2 regions of the Paracoccus sp. Arc7-R13 genome follow, and region 2 is predicted to be linked to the other one. Evidence: riboswitches for the same ligand, from Rfam matches in the RefSeq annotation. Region 2 holds a riboswitch; the other holds the start of a gene.
What was found. Region 2 has a riboswitch for thiamine pyrophosphate ahead of thiD (bifunctional hydroxymethylpyrimidine kinase/phosphomethylpyrimidine kinase). Riboswitches for the same ligand answer to the same signal wherever they lie in the genome.
Positions count from the first base shown of each region.

Region 1 (3,562 bases), 750 kb from region 2:
TTATCTGCGCCTGACCACCAAGCCTTTGGAACAGCCCGGAACCCGCGTCGATCAGGCCTTCCGCCAGGGTGCAATCGACGGCGCCTACTGGCTGCGCAAACCAGGCCCCAACTGCGAGATCGTGATCGCCTATCAAGGCGCCGTGGCCGACCAAGCGATCGCGGCGGCAGGGCTGATCGGCACCACGCGCCGCGACATCGGCGTGCTGGCGGTTACTTCGGCCGACCGCTTGAACGCCGGGTGGATCGCGGCACAGCGCGAACGCGCACGCGGGAACAGCCAAGCCATCAGCCATGTCGAGAGATTGTTGGGCGATCTGCCGCGCCAATGCCGCTTAATCACAGTCATTGACGGGCATCCCGCTACGCTGGCCTGGCTGGGTTCGGTCGCAGGCCATGCTACCATTCCACACGGTGTCGAGCATTTCGGACAGACCGGCACCATCGGCGATCTTTATCGGCATTTTGAGATAGACCGCGACGCTCTCGTCGCCTCGGCCAACGGACTGACGTCTGGGCCGCGCATCCACGGCGCCCGTACTCATGATGGGTGCGGACGCTGAGGATCAAGAGCTTAGCGACGGGGGTCGCGTCGGTCTGGAAATCGTGCATTCCCTTGAACCACTTCAAGTCGGCAAACGTGACTTTGACAGACATCGGTATGGCCCTCCCTACGCAAAACGACATGACCTTCCGTCTTGTCGCAGCGGGTTCTATCCTGAAAAGAACGAACAGGTACGGCTGGCCATTTTCTGAATCGCGTCGGCTAATAAGAACCGACCGGGATCGCCAACGAACGATTGAGTTTATACAGATTGGTTGCTCCGGTTTTATCAAGAGCGATTTCGACCTTTGTCCAGAACGTCGAGGCCTGGTCGGCTGCAATACATTCCTTGGTTCTGCCGCCAGCAAAGGTAAGGGACACCTCCGCCTCGGCGGCTGTCAGCATGAAGAAGTGGCACAAACGCTGTGTGACCGGCAGGCAAGGTTTCCCCGTCGTGTCGATCCGTCGAGGTGCTGAGTGTCGTCGTGCGGATCTGTTCCGCATTGCAACGCGCGGCGCCAGTTCTGCGGCTCGCCACTTTGAAATCTTTCGTAGGAGCGCCTGATAGGGGATAGGTCAGCGTACAATCAGGCTCTCCGAATATGAACGCCAGGACGCCGCCAAGCGGCAGCTATGCCGACCAAGCAGCCGGTTAACCCAAGTGGTAAATGAGGTTTGAATCTTGAACGATTTCGATCCTTGGAGCGTCGTTGAGGTCAATTGACAAGAGAGGCACCCTTTCGCATTCTTACGTCCTCACCAGGGGTGTCCCGACAAGGGGCTGAGATACGGCTGGGCCGCAAGGCAGCGCTGTGACCCTACGAACCTGATCCAGTTCATACTGGCGTAGGGACGGTGCGGATGCCTTTCCGGTCGCATGCGACCAGTGGGGCATTCTATTCCCTCCCGTCGGTGCTGGGTCTTCAATGCTGCGACGCGAGGAGCCTCGACATGACATCTAAAGAAACCCCGACGGTTACCACCGGACCACTGCCCGCCTCTGTCAAGGTGTTCAGGCCGGGCGTGCTGCACCCCGACATCCGTGTGCCCATGCGCGAGATCGCCTTGCATCCAAGCGCGGGCGAGCCGCCGGTGACGGTCTATGACTCCTCAGGTCCCTATACCGATCCGGCCGCCGAAATCGCGATCGAACGCGGCCTTCCGCGCCTGTGAAGCCCGAGGACAACGGTTTTGCCTCAGGCGACCGGCTAACACCCGAGTTTCCCATCCGCCACCGCCCCTTGCGGGCGCGGAACGGGAAAGCGGTCACCCAGCTTGCCTATGCGCGCGCGGGCATCGTCACGCCCGAGATGGAATTCATCGCGATCCGCGAGAATTTGGGCCGCACGGCGATCCGCGAAAGGATAGTACGCGACGGCGAAAGCCTCGGCGCCGCCATCCCTGATTTCGTCACCCCCGAATTCGTCCGCGACGAAGTGGCGCGCGGGCGGGCGGTCATTCCGTCCAACATCAACCATCCCGAAGCCGAACCGATGATCATCGGTCGCAATTTTCTGGTCAAGATCAACGCCAATATCGGCAACTCCGCTGTGACCTCCTCGATGGCCGAAGAGGTCGAGAAGATGGTCTGGGCGACCCGCTGGGGCGCGGATACGGTGATGGACCTGTCCACGGGCCGCAACATCCACAACATCCGCGAATGGATCATCCGCAATTCGCCTGTGCCCATCGGCACCGTGCCGCTCTACCAGGCGTTGGAAAAGGTCGGCGGCATCGCCGAAGACCTGACATGGGAGATCTTCCGCGACACGCTGATCGAGCAGGCCGAGCAGGGGGTGGACTACTTCACCATCCATGCGGGGGTGCGTCTGCACATGATCCCGCTTACGGTGGATCGCGTCACGGGGATTGTCAGCCGGGGAGGCTCAATCATGGCAAAATGGTGCCTGCATCACCACCGCGAGAGCTTCCTCTACGAGCGCTTCGAGGAGATCTGCGACATCATGCGCGCCTATGACGTCAGCTTCAGCCTTGGCGACGGGCTTCGCCCCGGCTCCATTGCGGACGCAAACGATACAGCGCAATTCGCCGAACTGGAGACCTTGGGCGAGCTTACCAGGATCGCTTGGGCCAAGGACTGCCAGGTCATCATCGAAGGCCCCGGCCATGTGCCGATGCACAAGATCAAGGAGAACATGGACAAGCAGCTTGCCGTCTGCGGCGAGGCGCCGTTCTACACCCTCGGGCCGCTGACGACCGACATCGCGCCGGGCTATGATCACATCACCTCGGGCATCGGCGCGGCGATGATCGGCTGGTTCGGCACAGCGATGCTCTGCTATGTCACGCCCAAAGAGCATCTGGGTCTGCCCGACCGGGATGACGTAAAGACAGGCGTCATCACCTATAAGATCGCTGCCCATGCCGCCGACCTGGCCAAGGGGCAATTGGCGGCAAAGCTTCGCGACGACGCCCTGTCTCGCGCTCGGTTCGAGTTTCGGTGGGAGGACCAGTTCAATCTGTCACTGGACCCTGAGACGGCGCGCGCCTTCCACGACGAAACCCTGCCGAAAGAGGCGCATAAGGTCGCACATTTCTGTTCGATGTGTGGGCCGAAATTCTGTTCGATGCGAATTTCCCACGACATCCGTGCCGAGGCGCAGAAAGAGGGCATGGCCGCCATGGCGCAGAAATACCGCGAGGGCGGCGACCTATACATGCGAGTGGTTGAGGAAACCTGAGCCGACATGACCCTCATGCGGTTTCGCATGTGTGCGGGACCGCATGGCTCATTTGATAATGCATTCATCATAGGCCCAAACTCGCTAACGGCGACTTGGAGATGAACGCCCGTGTCAGCCGTCATCTGGGCGCCGCGCGTCAGAACCTTCTCGACACGCTCGATCGCCAGGCCATGCAGCCGCTGCCTCCGGAGCGTTTCGTCCATGCCGACTGGCGCCGCGCCACGGTTAGTGCCGTCTATCATGTCCGACTGGAAGGCCACCATTACTCGGTGCCACACGACCTGATCCGCCAGCAGCTCTGGGCACGGATGACG
Region 1 covers NZ_CP034810.1:1,633,191-1,636,752, forward strand. The annotation lists gene EOJ32_RS08100 (1-deoxy-D-xylulose-5-phosphate synthase N-terminal domain-containing protein) at 1-562, shown strand, start outside; TPP riboswitch at 1,295-1,414, shown strand; partial or broken gene thiC (phosphomethylpyrimidine synthase ThiC) at 1,495-3,245, shown strand; gene EOJ32_RS08115 (hypothetical protein) at 3,347-3,562, shown strand, end outside.
Region 1: it holds a riboswitch for thiamine pyrophosphate, as region 2 does, so the genes downstream of both, thiC (phosphomethylpyrimidine synthase ThiC) here and thiD (bifunctional hydroxymethylpyrimidine kinase/phosphomethylpyrimidine kinase) in region 2, are expected to answer to the same signal.

Region 2 (3,562 bases):
GCATCGCCTATCCTCCCTGCATGGGTGCCAGGACCTCCAGCCGGTCACCGTCGCGCAGCGCCTGCGTCGGGCGGGACGCAGCGGGCAGGAAATCACCGTTCAGCGCCGTGGCCACGCGGGCCTCGCCCCAGCCCAGTTCGGACAGCGCGTCGGCCACGGTGGTGGCGGCGATGTCGCGGGGGGTTCCGTTGACCTCAATCCTCATGGACCAGTTCTCCCTTGGTTTCGGTGATCATGTAATCGGCCGCCTGGCGCGCCAGCGCGGGGGCCATCAGGTATCCGTGACGGAACAGCCCGTTCAGGTGCAGCACCCGCCCTCGGACGGTCACGCGCGGGATGTTGTCCGGAAATGCCGGGCGCAGATCGGCGCCCATCTCGACGATGGCGCTCTCTGCAAAGCGGGGGTCCAGCGCATAGGCCGCCGACAGCAGTTCCAGCACCGACCGGGCGGTAGGGCGCGCACGGGATGCGCTTTCGATCTGGGTCGCGCCCAGCATGAACAGGCCGCCCGCGCGCGGCACGATGTACAGCGGATGACGCGGATGCAGCAGGCGGACCGGCCGCGTCAGGGCGATGTCGGGCGCGTGCAGAACGACCATCTCGCCGCGCACGCCGCGGAGGTCGGGCAGGGCGGCCGACAGTCCGCGGGCATCGATCACCGGGCCTGCGACGTCGCCGGGCTCGGCGGTCGCGCATTCGATGCCGATGCCGCGCGCGGCCAGCCACGCGACCAGGTCGGCCAAGGCACGTCGGGGGTCCAGATGCGCCTCGGTTGGAAAGATCAGGCCGGGCCGGGGCTGCAGGTCTGGTTCCAGATCGGCGCTGTCGCAGGGGTGATGCGCCGTGGCACGGCGCGCAAAGCGGGCCAGTTCCGCCCGGTCGCGGTCCAGCGCCAGGACCAGCGTGCCGCGCCGCGTGACGGGCGTGATGGCGGACCAGGCATCGGCGGCCTCTGCGCCAAGGCGGGTGATCACGGGGTCGGCGGTCACGCCCTCGCACTGCGGGGCCAGCATGCCGCCGGCCCACCATGAGCAGCCGTGTGGGCCAGGCGCGCCGTTGCGGTCCAGGATGCGCGGGATCAGGCCGCGCCGCACCAGCACATGGGCCGCGAACAGCCCGGCCACGCCCGCGCCGATGATGGTGACATCAGCCATGCGACCAGACCGCATGGAAATGATGCACCGGCCCGTGCCCCGACCCCACGCACAGATCGTCCGCCGCCGCGATCGCGCGTTGCAGATAGCGGTGTGCGACCCCCACCGCCTGCTCCAGCGGCAGGCCGTGTGCCAGGCCTGCGGCGATGGCCGCCGACAGCGTGCAGCCGGTGCCATGCGTGTTGCGGGTGGACAGGCGTCGGGCGCTGAAGGGCGTCGCCCCCTGCGCGGTCACCAGAAGGTCGGTGCAGATCGCGCCGTCGCCATGCCCACCCTTCATCAGCACGGCCCCCGCGCCCATGGCGCGCAGCGCAGCACCCTGTTCGGCCATCTGGGCCGGGGTGGTGGCCGGGGCACAACCCAACAGGCAGGCGGCCTCGGGCAGGTTCGGGGTCAGCAGCGTCGCGCATGCCAGCAGGGCACGCAGCGCGTCGGTGGCATCGGGCGGCAGCAAGCGGTCGCCCGATTTCGCCACCATCACCGGGTCCAGCACGATGGGCAGGCCGCAGCCGTCCAGACCCCCAGCCACCGTGGCGATGGCCTGAGCCCCGCCCAGCATGCCCAGCTTGACCGCCCGGACGTCCAGATCGTCCAGAACGGCACGCATCTGCCCTGCGATCATCGCGTGGCTAGCGGGTTCGACCAAAGCCACGGTGCGGGTGTTCTGCGCCGTCAGCGCGGTCACCACGCTGGCGCCATAGCAGCCAAGGGCCGAAAAGGTCTTCAGATCCGCCTGAATGCCGGCGCCGCCGCCCGAATCGGACCCGGCGATGGTCAGGGCAATGGGTGCTGTCACGTCGTCCCCCATATTGTGGCGGGTCGTGACCGGGCAAAGGGGTGGGGACACAGAGCGGGCCGATGGCCGCGCGGATATCTACACCGTTCCCTCCGCCGGTATGACCCGGATCAGGTTCGATGGGTTGGCTGTCGCCTCTCAGCCCCTGACGGGACACCCCAACGGTTTGCCCCCCAAGGCTAGGCGCGGCGGGCGCGGGGCGCAAGGGGGGCTTTTCGCGCCCGCGCGATTGTCGCAGGATGGCGGGGCAGCGGATGGGGGACAGATGGACAGGCGCGGGCTGGAGATGACGGTGCTGATGTCGCCGGACATGGCGAATTTCAGCGGCAAGGTTCATGGCGGCGCGCTTTTGGCCTGCCTAGATCGGGTAGCCTATGCCTGCGCGTCGCGCTGGTCTGGAGAATATGCGGTGACCCTGTCCGTCGACCAGGTGACCTTCAAGGAGGCCATCCACGTGGGAGAGCTGGTGACCTTTCGCGCGCGGGTGAACCATACCGGCCGCACATCGATGGAGGTCGGCATCCGGGTCGAGGCCGAGAACATCCGCCGTGGCACCCGCAGGCATACCAATTCCTGCTATTTCACCATGGTCGCGGTCGACGAACGCGGCCATCCTGTGCCGGTCCCCAAGCCCGAGCTTGAGGACGACATCGACCGCCAGCGCTGGCGGTCGGCCGAGGTCAGGCGGGCCATGCGGCGAGAGATCGCGGCCCGCCAGGAGGCCGCGTCGAACACCCCCTGATTGGGCGTGGACTTTGCGATCCAAACCGCGTAGGGAACCGCCTTTGGCCCTGCTAGTCCGGGGCGGCGGGTGCAGGGTGGGCCGGTCGCAGCGACGATAGGTGCCGCTCATCGGGTCGCTCACGGCCCCCGCATTTTGGCGAATCACATGACTGAACTGAATTTCCCCGCGCCGCTTCAGGCGGCGTTGGCCGACAAGGGCTATGAGACGTTGACTGCCGTGCAGTCGGCGGTGCTGGCGCCCGAGGCCGCGGGCCGCGACGTGCTGGTCTCGGCCCAGACCGGGTCGGGCAAGACCGTGGCCTTTGGCCTGGCGATGGGCGCGGACCTTCTGGACGGCGACCGCATCATCGCGGGCGAGCTGCCGCTGGCCCTGGCCATCGCGCCCACGCGCGAACTGGCGCTGCAGGTCGCACGCGAGCTGGAATGGCTTTATGCCGGGACCGGCGCGCAGATCGCGACCTGCGTCGGCGGTATGGACTATCGCAACGAAAAACGCGCCCTGCAGCGCGGCGCGCAGATCGTGGTCGGCACGCCCGGCCGCCTGCGCGACCATATCGACCGCGGCAGCCTGGACCTGTCGGACCTGCGCGCGGCCGTGCTGGACGAGGCCGACGAGATGCTGGACCTGGGCTTCCGCGAGGACCTGGAGTTCATCCTGGGCGCCGCCCCGGTCGAGCGCCGCACGCTGATGTTCTCGGCCACGGTGCCGTCGGCGATCGAGAAGCTGGCCCGTGATTTCCAGCGCGACGCCCTGCGCATCGCCGCCATGGGCGAGGCGCGCCAGCATGGCGACATCGCCTATCGCGCCTATACCGTGACCGCGCGCGACCGCGAGCCCGCGATCTTCAACCTGCTGCGCATCCACGAG
Region 2 covers NZ_CP034810.1:2,384,327-2,387,888, reverse strand. The annotation lists gene EOJ32_RS11905 (thiazole synthase) at 1-4, opposite strand, end outside; gene thiS (sulfur carrier protein ThiS) at 8-205, opposite strand; gene EOJ32_RS11895 (FAD-dependent oxidoreductase) at 195-1,154, opposite strand; gene thiD (bifunctional hydroxymethylpyrimidine kinase/phosphomethylpyrimidine kinase) at 1,147-1,962, opposite strand; TPP riboswitch at 2,021-2,121, opposite strand; gene EOJ32_RS11885 (acyl-CoA thioesterase) at 2,216-2,692, shown strand; gene EOJ32_RS11880 (DEAD/DEAH box helicase) at 2,840-3,562, shown strand, end outside.